Regions from separate parts of the Streptomyces sp. NPDC040405 genome, predicted to be linked through region 3. Evidence: riboswitches for the same ligand, from Rfam matches in the RefSeq annotation. Region 3 holds a riboswitch; each other region holds the start of a gene.

Region 1 (4,148 bases), on a different contig from region 3:
CACCGATGAGCGCGCTGACGATGAAGATGCCGCCGATCGTGACCGTGAGCATCAGCACCAGGAACAGCGGTCGGCCCGTGTCCCCGCCCATGGTGCCCGGATCGAGCGTACGCAGCAGACTCATCCACACCACGCCCGACCAGCCGCCGCTCTTCCGGGTGTCCTCGTGGCTGAAGGCGACCACCAGCGTGGAGACCGCGGCTATCAACGCCAGCGAGGCGAGGCCGAGCCAGCCGATGAGGGCGGGCGTCCCCCGGTCCATCGTGCCGTCGAACCAGTACCGCAGCCGGTCCCGCAGCCTCATCGCACGTCCCCATCCCTCCGGCCACCCACCGGTCTTACGGTCTCCCAGAGCAGTTGATCATTCTCGCAGGGTTACGCGGGTCCACCGGCCGGGCGCCGACCGGACGGCCTGCGACGGGGGCGTACGGTCACCAGGCGGCGTGGGCCTGCGGGCCGGAATCGACGGACGGCTCGCCGCCCGCCTCGGCGAACGCCTGCAGCGCCTCGATCAGATGACGCCGCTGACCGGCGGGCATGACGCCGACGATGCGCGCGATCTCCCGGCGGCGCCGATCGGTGACCTCGGCCACGACGCGCCGACCGCCCTGGGTGAGCGAGATCATGCTGGTACGCCGGTCCTCGGGAGACTCTCCGCGCGCGACCACGCCCGTCGTGACCAGGCGGTCGATCATGCGCATCGCGGTCGACGGCTGGACGCCCAGCTCCCCGGCCAGCCCGGACAGGCTCAGCGGCCCTCCGGCGTCCAGGACGACCAGCATCCGGAACTGCGGCAGCGTCAGGGATTCCTCCACCGCGGCCAAGGACCGGGCGGAGACGGCGACGAGCAGCCGGGACGCGGTCAGCACGGCGGTGACCATCGCCTCGGCGTCGGAGCCGGGGGTTTCTGTTTCCGGGGCTTCGGTAGACGAGACCTCGGTATCGGGCTGGGAGGAGCCTAAGCGGCGGCGCGGCATACGCCCTTTCTACCCTTCGCCGCACCCGGCCGCGTACGCCGCGGTCCTGCCCACCGTCCGCCCGCGGCTTGCCGGTCGCGCGCGGGCGGGGGGTGCCCCGATCCGGCGGCACGGCCTAGGCTGGGTCCCGCAGCTGGTTCGCCCTGTCCGCCAGGCAGGCGCGTCGTAAGAGGGAACCCGGTGGAAATCCGGGACTGCCCCGCAGCGGTGAGCGGGAACGACCGCCGTCACACGCACTGGGTCCGACAGACGGACCCGGGAAGCGACGGCCAGTAGGTGCCTCGTACGTCACGAGGCGTGCCCGCGAGTCCGAAGACCTGCCCGTTGCCCGCGCGCGACCGATCGCGCGCGGACATCCCGGTGACCTCGAGGGCGGGTCGGCGTACCTACCAGGCGGACGCGCGCGTATCGGACGCGCGGTCGACCCGCCCGGTTCGTCGCTCCTTCGCGCCCCTGAGCCCGCCGGGATCCTCAGGAGAGCACGCTCGCGAAGGAGAGCTACGTGACAGCGACATCCGCGGCCGCGGCGGCACGGGCCACCGTGTACGGCTACCCCCGCCAAGGACACCACCGCGAACTGAAGAAGGCCGTCGAGGGCTACTGGAAGGGCCGGATCGGCGCCGACGCCCTCCGGGAGACCGCCGCGAACCTGCGCCGGGAGAACTGGCGGCAGCTGGCCGACGCCGGTATCCACGAGGTGCCCACCGGTGACTTCTCCTTCTACGACCATGTACTGGACGCCAGCGTCATGGTCGGCGCCGTCCCGGACCGCCACCGCTCCGCCGTCGAAGCCGACGCGCTGGACGGCTACTTCGCCATGGCGCGCGGCACGCAGGAGGCCGCGCCGCTGGAGATGACCAAGTGGTTCGACACCAACTACCACTACCTGGTGCCCGAACTCGGCCCCGATACCGTCTTCGCCGCCAACTCGGCGAAGCAGGTCGCCGAGCTGTCGGAAGCGGTCGCACTCGGTCACACCGCCCGGCCGGTCCTGGTCGGTCCCGTCACGTACCTCCTGCTCGCCAAGCCCGCCCCCGGCGTCGCGCCGGACTTCGAACCGCTCACCCTGCTGGACCGGCTCCTGCCGGTGTACGCGGAGGTGCTGGCCGATCTGCGGGCGGCCGGGGCGCGGTGGGTGCAGCTGGACGAACCCGCGCTCGTCCAGGACCGCACCGCCGCCGAACTCAACGCCGCCGCCCGCGCGTACCGCGAACTGGGCGCCCTCACCGACCGCCCCCGGCTGCTGGTCGCCTCGTACTTCGACCGCCTCGGCCAGGCCCTGCCGGTGCTGGCCAAGGCCCCCGTGGACGGGTTGGCGCTCGACTTCACCGGGCCCGCCGCCGCCAACCTCGACGACCTCGCCGCCGCCGGCGGTCTGCCCGGCAAGCGCCTGGTCGCGGGCGTCGTGGACGGCCGCAACGTGTGGATCAACGACCTCGCCGCCTCGCTGTCCACGCTCGGCACCCTGCTCGGCCTCGCCGACCGGGTCGACGTCGCCGCCTCCTGCTCCCTGCTGCACGTGCCGCTCGACGCCACCGCCGAACGCGACATCGACCCCCAGATCGCCCGCTGGCTGGCCTTCGCCCGCCAGAAGACCGCCGAGGTCGCGACCCTCGCCCGCGGCATCGCCCAGGGCACCGGCACCATCGGCGCGCAACTCGCCGCCAACCGGGCCGACCTGGCCTCCCGGGCCACCTCCGCGCTCACCCGCGACCCGGCCGTACGCGCCCGCGCCGAGGCCGTCACCGACGCCGACGTCCACCGCCCCGAGCCGTACGCCGAGCGCGCCCCGGCCCAGCGCGCCCGGCTGCGGCTGCCCGCGCTGCCGACGACCACCATCGGCTCGTTCCCGCAGACCGCCGAGCTGCGCACCGCCCGCGCCGACCTGCGCGCCGGACGCATCGACACCGCCGGATACGAACAGCGCATCGCGGCCGAGATCCAGGACGTCGTCTCCTTCCAGGAGAAGACGGGCATCGACGTCCTGGTGCACGGCGAGCCCGAACGCAACGACATGGTCCAGTACTTCGCCGAACAGCTCACCGGCTACCTCGCCACCCAGCACGGCTGGGTCCAGTCCTACGGCACCCGCTACGTCCGCCCGCCGATCCTCGCCGGTGACATCTCCCGCCCCGAGCCCATGACGGTGCGCTGGACGACGTACGCCCAGTCCCTCACCGACCGCCCGGTCAAGGGCATGCTCACCGGCCCCGTCACCATGCTCGCCTGGTCCTTCGTCCGCGACGACCAGCCCCTCGCCGACACCGCACGCCAGGTGGCGCTCGCCCTGCGCGACGAGGTGACCGACCTGGAGTCCGCGGGCACCCCGGTCATCCAGGTCGACGAACCCGCCCTGCGCGAAACCCTCCCCCTGCGCACCGCCGACCGCCCGTCCTACCTGGCCTGGGCCACCGAGGCGTTCCGCCTCACCACCGGCGGCGTACGCCCGGACACCCAGATCCACACCCACATGTGCTACGCCGAGTTCGGGGACATCCTCCCGGCCATCGACGACCTCGACGCCGACGTCATCAGCCTGGAGGCCGCCCGCTCCCATATGCAGGTCGCCACCGAACTCGCCGAAGCCCACTACCCCCGCGAGGTCGGCCCCGGCGTCTACGACATCCACTCCCCCCGCGTCCCCGGCCCCGCCGAAACCGCCGCCCTGCTCCGCACGGCCCTCGCCGCCATCCCCGCCGAACGCCTCTGGGCCAACCCGGACTGCGGCCTGAAGACCCGAGCCTGGCCCGAGGTCCGCGCCTCCCTGGACCACTTGGTCGCGGCGGCCCGCGAGGTCCGGTCCACGCTGTAGCCACTATTGCGAATTACTTGCAATAGCATCATCCATGCAGCAAGCTGAACATGTACGGGGTCGGCCCGACCGCCTTTCGGTACGTCCTTCCCGAGAGGTGATCGCCTTCTCACACGGCACCCGCCGGACGTTGGCCGACCCCGTCGTCAGCACCGCGGCTCGCGCTGTCGGCATCCGCCGCAACCGCACGCCCGCGCCGGATGCGGCCAGCACCGTGTGCAGCACGGCGAGTTCGCCTTGGGCCATTGCCGTTGCCATCCCCGTCCAGCCATCGCGACGCCAGCGATGCGGTGTCCCCAAGGTGGCCCAGAAACGAGTCAGGGGCCTGATCCGCTTTCGCGGATCAGGCCCCTGACCTG
Region 2 (4,148 bases), on a different contig from region 3:
GGCGCTCGGCGAGGTCGCAGGACGCCTCGTACGCGGCGAGCATGATGCGCTCGGAGATCCGGGTGGAGAGCGCCGTCGCCTCGGGCGAGTCGAACGGCAGCCGCAGCCGGAAGAAGACGTCCTGGAGGCCCATCAGGCCCAGCCCCACCGGACGCCAGCGGGAGTTGGAGGCGCCCGCCTCCTCGGTGGGGTAGAAGTTGATGTCCACCACGCGGTCGAGGAAGGTCACGGCGGTGCGGACGGTGCGGTCCAGCCGCTCCCAGTCCATCTCGCCGCCCTCACCGAGGTGGGCCGCGAGGTTGACCGAGCCGAGGTTGCAGACGGCCGTCTCGCCGTCGTCGGTGACCTCCAGGATCTCGGTGCACAGGTTGGAGGAGTGGACGACCCGGCCCGGCTCGGCGGTCTGGTTGGCGGTGCGGTTGGCGGCGTCCTTGAACGTCATCCAGCCGTTGCCGGTCTGCGCGAGGGTGCGCATCATCCGGGCGTACAGCTGGCGCGCCGGGACCTGCTTGAGCGCCCGCCCCTCGGCCTCGGCCTTCCGGTACGCGGCCTCGAACTCCTCGCCCCACAGGTCGACCAGCTCGGGCGCGTCCGCGGGCGAGAACAGCGACCAGTCGGCGTCCGCCTCGACCCGGCGCATGAACTCGTCCGGGATCCAGTGCGCGATGTTGAGGTTGTGGGTGCGGCGGGCCTCTTCGCCCGTGTTGTCCCGCAGCTCCAGGAACTCCTCGACGTCCGCGTGCCAGGTCTCCAGGTAGACGCAGGCCGCGCCCTTGCGCCGGCCGCCCTGGTTGACGGCGGCCACCGAGGCGTCGAGCGTGCGCAGGAACGGCACGATGCCGTTGGAGTGCCCGTTGGTGCCGCGGATCAGCGAACCGCGGGCGCGGATGCGGGAGTACGACAGACCGATGCCGCCCGCGTGCTTCGACAGCCGCGCCACCTGGTGGTAGCGGTTGTAGATCGAGTCCAGCTCGTCCAGCGGCGAGTCCAGCAGATAGCAGGAGGACATCTGCGGGTGCCGGGTGCCGGAGTTGAACAGCGTGGGGGAGCTGGGCAGGTACGACAGCGTGCTGGTCATCCGGTACAGCTCGGCGACGTCCGCCAGCGCCCGTGTCGACAGGTCCTCGGCGAGCCCGCAGGCCACGCGCAGCAGGAAGTGCTGCGGGGTCTCGATCACCTGACGGGTAATCGGGTGGCGCAGCAGGTAGCGGCTGTGCAGGGTGCGCAGCCCGAAGTAGCCGAAGCGGTCGTCCGCCCCGTCGGCCAGCGCCTGGTCGACCAGCGCGTCCAGCCGGGCGGCGTGGGTGGTCGCGAACTCGGCCGTGGAGTCGGCGATCAGGCCCTCGCGGTGGCCCACGGCGACGGAGGCGGAGAACGAGTCCGCGCCCTGCCCGGCCGCCTCGTCGGCGATCGCGCGGGTCAGCAGCCGCGCGGCGAGCTTGGAGTACTCCGGCTCCTCGCCGATGAGTCCGGCCGCCGCCTCGGTCGCCAGGGAGCGCAACTCCGCCTCGTCCGAGCCGGGATGGCGGCCGCGCAGGGCGGCGGCCGCGACCTTGCCGGGGTCGGTGGCGGGCAGGTCGGCGGTGAGCGCGGTCAGGGTCCGCAGCAGGGCGGTCCCGGGCGCGTCGGCCACTGCCGGAGTATCGGCTGCCTCTGAAACCGGGTCGGCGGGCGCGATGGTCACTGAAGTGTTCTCCCTCGCTCGGCTGGGGGCCTTCGAGGGCGGTGCGCGATGGCCGCTCACGGGCATGCCGATTTCGTTTCACGGCACACCGCGCAGCGTCCATCGACCCACCCCGCGAGGCCCGGACGTATGCAGACGGCCGTCGGCAGGTCATCGGACTCACGGGTACGCGAAAGCGCACACGTACACCGTTGCGGGACAGTTCCGGATTCGCACCGGATTCCCCTGCGGCGACAGCGAGGACGAGCATACATCTTGTGTCGTGCTGCGCACGCGCCCCCAGATGTTGTGTCGTCAGCTGGGGGGATTCGTATATATGTACGAGTTGCGCCGGGTCTTGGCCGCGCCGGAATCCCAGGAAAAACTAGCTTCCCGGACCGCTCGCCCGCCATTCGCCCAGGGCACGGGCGAGGCGGTCGCGGTAGTCGGCGTAGCCGTCCTCGTAGGCGCCGCGAAGATCGTCCCGCGGCTCGACGGTACGGGACGCGGCGCGCCAGCGGGACGCGTCCACGGGGTCGCCGAGCGACCGCCAGGCGACCGCGGCGGCGCCCCGCGCGCCGACCTCCGGCTCGTCCGGTACGGCCACCGGGCGGCCCAGGACGTTCGCGAAAATCTCCGTCCACGCGGCCGAGCGCACGCCCCCGCCGCACAGCGCGAGCCGCCCCGAGAGCCCGGCCGCCTCCAGGCAGTGGCGGGCCGCGTAGGCGATGGCCTCGCACACGGCCCGTACGGTGTCGGCGCGGGTGGAGGCGAGGGTGAGGCCGTCCAACCGCCCCTGGGCGGCGGGCTCCACGAAGGGGGCGCGCTCCCCGGCGCCGGACAGGAAGGGCAGCGCGGTCACGCCGTTCGCGCGCGGCGGGCTCCGGTCGAGCAGGGTGTCGAGGTCGGCGGTGGTCGTCCCTGTGAGATCGAGCACCCACTCCAGCGCGGCGGTGCCGACCATCGCGGGCATCGCGCGCAGCCAGCGGTCCGGGTCGGGGGTGCACAGCCACATTCCGGCCGGATCGGCCGAAGGGTCCACCGCCGCGCGGTCGGTGAGCACCTGGCAGGCCAGCGTGGTGCCGACGATGAGCAGCCCGTCGCCCACGTCCCGCACCCCGCTGCCGATGGCGCACGCCGGAAGGTCGTACGGACCGGAGACGACGGGCAGTCCGGGCGGCAGCCCGGTCAGCCGGGCCCCCTCGTCGTCCAGTGCGAGTACGGAGCCGGGCGCGGCGGGGCGCGGCAGCAGCCGGGCGTGGTCGGCCAGTCCGCACAGCTCCAGCGCGGCGGGCACATAGGTGCGGGTGGTGACATCGAGGAACGGCAGGGAGGCGTCGGAGGCGTCCACGGTGAGGACACCGGTCAGCCGCTGGGCCACCGCGTCCACGCAGTAACCCGCGACCGCAGCCCGCTCCAGCGCCTCCGGCTCGTGCTCGGCCAGCCAGCGCAGCAGCGGGGCATGGCAGCCCGGGAACAGCCCGGAGCCGGTGCGGGCGTAGAGGGCGGCGAGCGTGCCGTCGGCGCGCCAGCGGGCGATGGTCCCGCCGCCCCGGCCGTCCAGCCAGGAGATCGGCGGACGCACCGCCCGGCCCGCCTCGTCCCGCAGCCACAGCCCGTCGCCCTGGCCGGTGAGCGCGAGCGCGACGGGCGGGCCGGGGAGCGCCGCGGCCACCTCGCGCACCACCTCGGCGACCGTGCGCAGCACGTCCTCCAGGTCCTGTTCGACCCGGCCGCCGGGGAGGCGGTCCAGCGTGCTGGGGCGGGCCGCGGAGGCGAGTGCGACCCCGTCGCGGCCGAAGGCCACGGCCTTGGTGACGGAGGTGCCGACATCCACTCCGATGATCACGCGCATTCCCTGCCGCCCTCCGCAATCCCGGTGCTGTCCGGTGCTCCATCACATGAGCGATGCTAGATTTAACATCCGATACGTGATGAGGCAATGGCTGACGCAGGGGAGCCCCGGATGACCGCCCGACTGCTGCTCGTTCGCCACGGAGAGACCGTGTGGCACGCGGAGAACCGGTACGCCGGAATCTCGGACATCGCGCTGACCGAGCGCGGCCACCGGCAGGCGCGGGCCCTCGCCCACTGGGTGCGGGGCCGCGGGATCGACGCGGTGGCCTGTTCCCCGCTCGGCCGGGCGCGGCAGACCGCCGAACCGGCCGCCACCGCGCTGTCCCTGGTCCCCGAAGTCGTCGGGGATCTGCGGGAGATGGACTTCGGCCGGTGCGAGGGCCGCACCCTCGCCGAGCTGGAGGCGGAGGACCCGGCGGCCGTCCGGGCGTTCCGCGACGACCCCGAGGCCGGTGCCTTCCCCGGCGCGGAGCGCCCCGGCGAGGCCGCGGCCCGGGCCGTCGCCGCCCTGCGCGGGCTGGCCGCCGCGCATCCGGACCGCACGGTGCTCGTCGTGGCGCACAACAGCCTGCTGCGGGCCGCCCTGTGCACCCTGCTCGGCATCCCCGTCGGCCGCTACCGCGCGGTC
Region 3 (4,148 bases):
CGCGGTCGCGTTCCGGTCGTTCCGGTGTGCTCAAGCCGCTCCTCCCGGCGCCCCGGGCGGCACGAAGGGCAGCCCGTCCGGTACGCCGCCCTCGATGAGCCTCAGCAGCGCGTCCGTGTCCGCGTGCTCTTCGATCAGATCGCCCAGCCGGTCCAGCTGCTCCTCGCGCAGCTCCCCGAAGCGGGTGTCCGGCGCGGGCACGAACGCCCGGCCCGCCGCCTGCGCCACCCGCCGCAGGAAGGCGCGGCGGAAGCCGTCGCTCTCCAGCGAGCCGTGCCAGTGCGTGCCCCACACCGGGCCCACCCGGCAGCCGTCCAGGAAGGGTTCGTCGCCCCCGTCGAGCAGTTCGGCCACCCCGTGGTGGATCTCGTAGCCCTCCACCCGCTCGCCCAGCGCCTCGCCCACCGGCCGGGCCAGGGTCTTGCCCGTGGCGAAGCGGACCCGTACGGGCAGCAGCCCGAGGCCCGCGACCGTCCCGGCCTTCGACTCGACCTCGTCCTCGATGCGCTCGCCGAGCGCCTGGAAGCCGCCGCAGATGCCGAGCACCGGCCGCCCCTCCGCGGCCCGCCGCGCGATCGCGTCGGCGAGACCGCGCGCCCGCAGCCACTCCAGCGCCTTCACGGTGCCCCGGGTGCCCGGCAGCACCACCAGATCGGCGTCGGCCAGCTCCTCCGGGCGGTCCACGAAGCGCACGACCACGCCCGGCTCGGCGGCCAGCGCGTCCACGTCGGTGAAGTTGGACATCAGCGGTACGGCCGCCACCGCGACCCGCAGGACGTCCGCGCCGTGCGGCGGTGCGACGACGCTCTCGCGCACCGCGCCGCGCAGCGAGACGCGCAGCCCGTCCTCCTCGTCGATGCCGAGGCCGTGCGCGTACGGCAGCACCCCGACGGTCGGGCGGCCGGTGAGGTCGCGCAGCATGTCCAGACCGGGTTCCAGCAGGCTCACGTCGCCGCGGAACTTGTTCACCACAAAGGCGGCGATATGCCGCTGGTCCTCGCGGGACAGCAGCGCGGTCGTGCCGAAGAAGGACGCGAAGACGCCGCCGCGGTCGATGTCCCCGACCACGACGACCGGCAGCCCCGATGAGCGGGCAAGGCCCAGGTTGACGATGTCGGTGCGGCGCAGATTGATCTCGGCCGGGCTGCCCGCGCCCTCGCAGATCACCGCGTCGTGTGTGCGCCGCAGTTCGCTCAGGCACTCGGTGACGGTCTCCAGCAGCCCTTCGCGCCGCTGGGAGTGGTAGCCACGGGCGCTCATCTCGCCCACCGGCTTGCCCAGCAGCACCACCTGGCTGCTGCGGTCGCTGCCCGGCTTCAGCAGGACCGGGTTCATCAGCGCGCTCGGCTCGACGCGCGCGGCGGCGGCCTGACTGGCCTGGGCCCGGCCGATCTCGGCGCCGTCCCGGGTGACGAAGGAGTTGAGCGACATGTTCTGTGCCTTGAACGGGGCGACCCGGAGCCCTTTGCGCGCCAGCCAGCGGCAGATGCCCGCCGTGACGACGCTCTTCCCGGCGTCCGAGGTCGTTCCCGCGATGAGCAGTCCGCCCCCCGAGGTCATCGGGTCACCTCTTTCTGGTCGGCCGTCCGGTCAGTGGTCCGGCCGGTCGCGGAACGGCCGGTCGCGGAACGCGCCACAACAGTGGTGAGCAGGGCCAGCGCCGACACCCGCCGCGAGAGGCGGATCGCCCTCGGTATGTCGGCCACCGCCACGGGACGGCCGCCCGGATTCAGTACCGGCCGGTGCTCGACCCGGCCCGCGTACGCCAGCGTGCCGCCCAGCCGTACGCCCAGGGCGCCCGCGAACGCCGCCTCCACCGGGCCCGCGTTGGGGCTCGGGTGGCGTCCGCCGTCGCGCTGCCAGGCGCGCCACGCGCCGCGCGGGTCGGGCCCGGCGAGGGCGGCCAGGGCCGCGGTGAGACGGGCGCCGGGCCAGCCCGCGACATCGTCCAGCCGGGCCGCGGCCCAGCCGAACCGGCGGTAGCGGGCCGACTTGTGGCCCACCATGGCGTCCAGGGTGTTGACGGCACGGAAGCCCACGAGCCCCGGCACCCCGGCCGCGGCCCCCCACACCAGCGCGCCCACCACCGCGTCCGAGGTGTTCTCGGCCACCGACTCGACGACGGCCCGCGCGATCTGCTGTGCGTCCAGCGCCTGCGGATCGCGTCCGCACAGATGCGGCAGCCGCTCCCGCGCGGCGTCGACGTCCCCGGCGGCCAGCGCGTCACCGATGGCCTGGGCCTCCCGTACCAGCGAGGTGCCGCCCAGCACGGCCCAGGTGGCGGCGGCGGTCAGCGCGGCATCGGCCGTACGGCGGGGCCTCGCGAGGGTGCGTACGGTACGCGCCAGCAGCGCGGCACCGGCGGCCGCGCCGCCCGCGCACAGCGCGGTGTGCAGTGACCCGGAACCGCGGTGGTCGCGCCACAGCCGCCGCTCGGCGGCCGCGGCGGCGCGCCCGAACGCGGCCACCGGATGGCCGCGGCGCGGATCGCCCGTGACGAGATCGCCGAGGAAGCCGAGAGCGGCGCCGCACGCGTACGAGGCGTGTTCGGCACGCATCCTTCAGACCGCCGTCATGCCTCTGCGGCGGGGACCGCCGCCGGGCACACGGACAGGTGGAGCTGACGGCGTGGCAGTGCCGGGCATGGCGGTATGTCCTCACTCAGGGTCCGCGCCCTGGCTCGACGTGACCGGCGGTGAGAGTCTCCTGGCTCCCGGATCCGCGGCTCTCCCGGTCTTCCAGCCGTCCTTGCGTACGGACGGCCGTGACCCCTTGCGGTGAGGGGAGAGCGCTCCCCGGTGACAGTGGCGGGACCGCGCCGGATTCTCACCGGCTTCCTCTCCTGCCGCCGTTTGGCTCGGGAAGTCCACCATGGGGTGCGAATGGCCGTCAACTCGCATTTGACCTGCGATGCCAGAGTGTGCGGAGACCCACAGGCCCCCACCGGCCCCCACCGGGGAACGACCGCGGGGCGGTGGGCGCCGATCGGCACCCACCGCCCCGCGGTCGTCGTGTGGCCTCAGGCCACGATCAGATAGATGCCGTACGCCACCACCGCGGCGCACAGCGCGAAACAGGCGTACGCGCCGGTGCGCGCGACCGGGGACGCGCCGCCCGCGGTGGCCTGCGGCTGTGGCTGGGCCGTACGGGAGGTGCCGAGGATGCCCAGGGTGAAGACCCCGACGACGCCGACCGTCACCGCGAGGCTGACGCCGAAGACCTGGCCGAGGGCCGCCCAGTCGATGTGCATTGCGTGTGCTCCCTGTCAGCTGGTGGAACCGGTTCCCGCGGTGGCGGGAGTCGGGGCGGATTCGGACGAGGTGTCCGTGGCGTCAGCGGACGAGGCGTCCGTGCCATCAGCGGACGAGGAGGCGGACGCGGCGGGCGCGGCCTTTCCGGCGGGCGGCGGGGCCACCGACCGCAGCGCGGCGATGACGACACCGGGCGACGCGTTGGGCTCCACGCTCGGCGCGTTGACGTTGCTGGCGTCCACCGGCTTGCGGCGCGAGAGCACCCAGATGACACCGCAGCCCAGCACCGCGAGGACGGCGACCGCGGCGATGCCCCCGTTGCCCTGACCGGCCAGCAGCGCCGCGGCGGCGGCCACCAGACCGGCGGCCGGGAGGGTCAGCGCCCAGGCGACGACCATGCGGCCCGCGGTCGCCCAGCGCACCACCCCGCCCTTGCGGCCGATGCCCGCGCCCATGACGGCGCCCGAGCAGACCTGCGTGGTGGACAGCGCGAAGCCGATGTGGGAGGAGGCCAGGATGACGGTCGCGGCGCCGGTCTGGGCGGCGAAGCCCTGCGGCGGCTGGATGTCGGTGATGCCCTTGCCCATGGTGCGGATGATGCGCCAGCCGCCCAGGTAGGTGCCGAGCGCGATCGCGAGACCGGCGGAGACGATGACCCACATGGGCGGGTCGGAGTCGGGCGCGATGACGCCGCCGGTGACCAGCGCGAGGGTGATGACGCCCATCGTCTTCTGCGCGTCGTTGGTGCCGTGGGCCAGGGAGACCAGGGCGGCCGAGGCGATCTGCCCGGCGCGGTAGCCCTTCGCGGTGTCCTCCGCGGCCCGGTCGTTGGCCAGTCGGTAGGTGAGCCGGGTGGCGGCCACCGTGGCGATGCCCGCCACGACCGGCGCGGCCACG
Region 4 (4,148 bases), on a different contig from region 3:
CCAGATCGTCCACCTCCCCGAGCACCCGCCGGGCCTGCGCCACCACGCGCAGTCCGCTGCCGGTCGGGGTCACCGTCCGCGACGTACGCCGCAACAGCCGCACCCCGAGGGTGCGTTCGAGCGAGGCCAGCGTGCGGGACACGGCCGCCTGGGAGACCCCGAGCGCGATGGCGGCATCGGTGAACGTGCCCTCGTCCACGATCGCGACGAGACAGCGCAACTGACGCAGCTCCACATCCATAACCCAAGCGTATAGGTGCGACGGCAAACGCATTTTGCGCAATGGTCGCCCGGCCCCACGATCGGGGCATGGACGCAGCCCCCGCCCCCGCTTCCGCCCCCGAGCACCTGACCGCTACGTCACCCACGAGTCCGGACCTCCCGGAACCGAACCCGGCCGGGCGGCCCATGGCCGGTGTGCTCACCATGGCGGGCAGCGGCCTGTCCAACCAGACCGGGGCCGCGATCGGATCCCTCGCCTTCCCCGTGCTCGGGGCCTCCGGCGTCGTCGCGGTACGCCAGTACGTCGCCGCCCTCGTCCTGCTGGCCGTCGGCCGCCCCCGCCTGCGGTCCTTCACCAAGCAGCAGTGGGTGCCGGTGCTGCTGCTGGCCCTGGTCTTCGGCGCCATGAACCTCTCCCTGTACAGCGCCATCGACCGCATCGGCCTCGGGCTGGCGGTGACGCTGGAATTCCTCGGCCCGCTGACCATCGCCCTGTCCGCCTCCCACCGCCGCACGGACGCGTGCTGCGCGCTGGTCGCCCTGGCGGGCGTCATCACCCTGATGCGCCCCCAGCCCTCCACCGACTACCTGGGCCTGGGCCTCGGGCTGCTGGCCGCCGCCTGCTGGGCGTCGTACATCCTGCTCAACCGCACCGTCGGCCGCCGCGTCCCCGGGGCGCAGGGGTCTGCGGCGGCCGCCGCGGTCTCCGCCGTGCTGTTCCTGCCCGTCGGCATCGTCATCGCAGTCCAGCACCCGCCGACCCCGGGAGCGGCCGGTTACGCCATCGTCGCCGGTGTCCTCTCCTCCGCCGTGCCCTACCTCGCCGACCTGTTCACCCTGCGCCGCGTACCCGCCCAGACCTTCGGGCTGTTCATGAGCGTCAACCCGGTCCTCGCCGCCGTCGTCGGATGGATCCTCCTCGGCCAGAGCCTGGGGTGGGCCGAGTGGGCGTCCATCGGCGCCATCGTCGTGGCCAACGCGCTCAGCATCCTCACCTCACGCGCGTGACCGGCGTGCCTCGCGTGACCGCGGCTGAAAGTGCCTCACTTGCCGGTTTTGCGGGGTGGCGCCTATGGTTGCGGCGCCGTGGTGTTCGGGAAGCCGGTGCGAAACCGGAGCGGCCCTCGCCACTGTGATCGGGGAGTTCCCGTCCCGTTCCGCGGCCGCACGACCGGGCCGCGGAGCCACTGGCCGCCACCGCGCGGCCGGGAAGGCAGGGGCGGTCGCGTCGACCCGTCAGCCAGGAGACCGGCCGCGGCATCTCACGAAGTGATCCACGAGGTGCTGGAGCGTGACCGCATGACCCTGCCCACCGCATTCCACTGGCGGCGCGAGGACACCGTCCGGACCGCCGGGCTCCTGGCGGTGATCGTCGCCCTGCACGCCGTCGCCTTCGGCCTGCTCTTCCTGGTCGTCGAGCCCCAGCACTACGAGGTCGGCGCCAAGACGTTCGGCGTCGGCCTCGGGATCACCGCGTACACCCTGGGCATGCGGCACGCCTTCGACGCCGACCACATCGCCGCCATCGACAACACCACCCGCAAGCTGATGGCCGACGGCAAGCGGCCGGTGTCGGTGGGTTTCTGGTTCGCGCTCGGCCACTCCAGCGTCGTGGTGGCCCTGGCCGCCCTGGTCGCCGGAGGAACCCAGCTGGCGGGCACCCTGATCAACGAGAACTCCGGCACCCACCAGGTCCTCGGCGTCGTCGGCACCACCGTGTCCGGGACCTTCCTCTACCTCATCGCCGCGCTCAACCTGGTCGCCCTGCTCGGCATCCTGCGGGTCTTCCGGGCGATGCGCGCCGGGCGGTTCGACGAGTCGGAACTGGAGGCGCACCTCGACTCGCGCGGCTTCATGAACCGCGTCCTGGGCCGCTTCACGAACTCCATCACCCGGCCCGGCCAGATGTTCCCGCTCGGCTTCCTCTTCGGGCTCGGCTTCGACACCGCCACCGAGGTCACGCTGATGGTGATGGCCGGAAGCGGCGCCGCAGCGGGACTGCCCTGGTACGCCGTCCTGTGCCTGCCGCTGCTCTTCGCCGCCGGGATGAGCCTGTTCGACACCCTCGACGGCACCTTCATGAACTTCGCCTACCAGTGGGCGTTCTCCAACCCGGTCCGCAAGGTGTTCTACAACCTGGCCATCACCGGTCTGTCGATCGCGGTGGCCTTCCTCATCGGCACCATCGAGCTGGTCGGCGTCCTGCACGACAAGCTCGCCCTGCGCGACTCCGTCACCGGCTGGATCTCCGCCCTGAACCTGGACAACGTCGGATTCATCATCGTCGGCCTGTTCGTCGTGGTGTGGGCCGCGGCGCTGGCCTACTGGCGGATCGCCAAGGTCGAACAGCGCTGGCGCGTCCGCACCGCCCCGGCCGCCGCGGACGCGGACGGCGGCTGACACCGGCCGCCGGGCCCGGGCGCCCGTCCGGGTGACTGTGCCCGGGCGCGCCCGGGATGGCCGCCGCGGAACGGGAACCGCCATGGTGGCGCCCGGACCGTCCGGCCGCGCCGCACCGGGAAGGCGGTACCGCTATGGGTCTGCCCCATGGCCGCGCACACGGCACCGTGACGCAACGGCTGATCGCCGACCACCTCGTGTCCGGCCGCATGGAGCCGGGGGAGGAGATCGCGCTGCGCGTGGACCAGACGCTCACCCAGGACGCCACCGGCACCCTGGTGATGCAGGAACTGGAGGCGCTGGCGCTGGACCGGGTCGCCACGCAGGTCAGCGTCCAGTACGTGGACCACAACATCCTCCAGGCCGATGAGCGCAACGCCGAGGACCATCTCTTTCTGCGCTCGGCCGCCCGCCGCTTCGGCCTGTGGTTCTCCAAGCCCGGCAACGGTGTCTCCCATCCGACGCACATGCAGCACTTCGGCGCCCCCGGCAGAACGCTCGCCGGATCCGACTCCCACACCTGCGCGGGCGGCTCCCTGGGCATGCTGGCGATCGGCACCGGCGGACTGGAGGTGGCCCTCGCCATGGCCGGACGGCCGCTCCACCTCACCATGCCGAAGATCTGGGGCATCCGGCTGACCGGGGAACTGCCCCCGTGGGTCAGCGCCAAGGACGTGATCCTGGAGATGCTGCGCCGCCACGGGGTGCAGGGCGGCGTCCAGCGCGTACTGGAGTACCACGGGCCCGGCCTGGCCTCCCTCACCGCCATGGACCGGCACGTCATCGCGAACATGGGGGCGGAACTCGGCGCCACCACCACCGTCTTCCCCTCCGACGGCGCGGTGCGCGACTTCCTGACGGGGGTGGGGCGGGGCGAGGACTACGTGGAGATCGTCGCGGACGAGGACGCCGCTTACGACCTCGACGAGGAGATCGACCTGTCGTCCCTGGAGCCGCTGATCGCACGGCCCACCTCCCCGGGGAACGTCGTGCCCGTCCGGGAGGCCGCCGGTGAGCCCATCGGGCAGGCGGTCCTCGGCTCCTCCGCCAACCCCGGGTTCCGCGACTTCGCCGTACCTGCGGCCATGGTGGCGGGGCGGCAGACGGCGCCCGAGGTGAGCTTCGACATCAACCCGACCTCCCGCGAGATCCTCCAGGACCTGACGCGGTCCGGTGCCACGTTCGACCTGATCGCCGCCGGTGGCCGCATCCATCAGTCGGGCTGTCTGGGCTGCATCGGCATGGGCCAGGCCCCCGCGGCGGGGCGCAATTCGCTGCGTACGTTCCCGCGCAACTTCCCCGGCCGCTCCGGCACCGAGGACGACGCGGTGTGGCTGTGTTCGCCGGAGACCGCCACGGCCTCCGCGCTGACCGGCGTCATCACCGATCCGCGCGACTGGGCCGACCGGCTGTCGGCGGTCCCGCCCGCACCGCACACCCCCGAACCGCCGTCGGTCAACGACGCCATGCTGGAGCCCCCGCTGCCACCGGAGGAGGCACACCGCGTCCAGCTGCGGCGCGGCCCC

What was found. Region 3 has a riboswitch for cobalamin ahead of ACZ59A_RS00335 (cobalamin biosynthesis protein). Riboswitches for the same ligand answer to the same signal wherever they lie in the genome.
Region 1: another riboswitch for cobalamin. It lies ahead of metE (5-methyltetrahydropteroyltriglutamate--homocysteine S-methyltransferase); the one in region 3 lies ahead of ACZ59A_RS00335 (cobalamin biosynthesis protein).
Region 2: another riboswitch for cobalamin. It lies ahead of ACZ59A_RS11635 (ribonucleoside-diphosphate reductase subunit alpha); the one in region 3 lies ahead of ACZ59A_RS00335 (cobalamin biosynthesis protein).
Region 4: another riboswitch for cobalamin. It lies ahead of nicT (Nickel transporter NicT); the one in region 3 lies ahead of ACZ59A_RS00335 (cobalamin biosynthesis protein).

Annotation. Positions count from the first base shown of each region.
Region 1 covers NZ_JBVIVI010000007.1:75,395-79,542, reverse strand. The annotation lists gene ACZ59A_RS27060 (CASTOR/POLLUX-related putative ion channel) at 1-304, opposite strand, end outside; gene ACZ59A_RS27055 (MarR family winged helix-turn-helix transcriptional regulator) at 432-977, opposite strand; cobalamin riboswitch at 1,095-1,316, shown strand; gene metE (5-methyltetrahydropteroyltriglutamate--homocysteine S-methyltransferase) at 1,480-3,789, shown strand.
Region 2 covers NZ_JBVIVI010000002.1:946,985-951,132, forward strand. The annotation lists gene ACZ59A_RS11635 (ribonucleoside-diphosphate reductase subunit alpha) at 1-1,684, opposite strand, end outside; cobalamin riboswitch at 1,812-1,940, opposite strand; gene ACZ59A_RS11640 (FGGY family carbohydrate kinase) at 2,049-3,518, opposite strand; gene ACZ59A_RS11645 (histidine phosphatase family protein) at 3,630-4,148, shown strand, end outside.
Region 3 covers NZ_JBVIVI010000001.1:64,929-69,076, reverse strand. The annotation lists gene ACZ59A_RS00340 (cobyric acid synthase) at 31-1,560, opposite strand; gene ACZ59A_RS00335 (cobalamin biosynthesis protein) at 1,557-2,558, opposite strand; cobalamin riboswitch at 2,700-2,840, opposite strand; gene ACZ59A_RS00330 (hypothetical protein) at 3,020-3,250, opposite strand; gene ACZ59A_RS00325 (inorganic phosphate transporter) at 3,266-4,148, opposite strand, start outside.
Region 4 covers NZ_JBVIVI010000003.1:446,966-451,113, forward strand. The annotation lists gene ACZ59A_RS15645 (LysR family transcriptional regulator) at 1-241, opposite strand, end outside; gene ACZ59A_RS15650 (EamA family transporter) at 310-1,230, shown strand; cobalamin riboswitch at 1,293-1,493, shown strand; gene nicT (Nickel transporter NicT) at 1,522-2,622, shown strand; gene ACZ59A_RS15660 (aconitate hydratase) at 2,757-4,148, shown strand, end outside.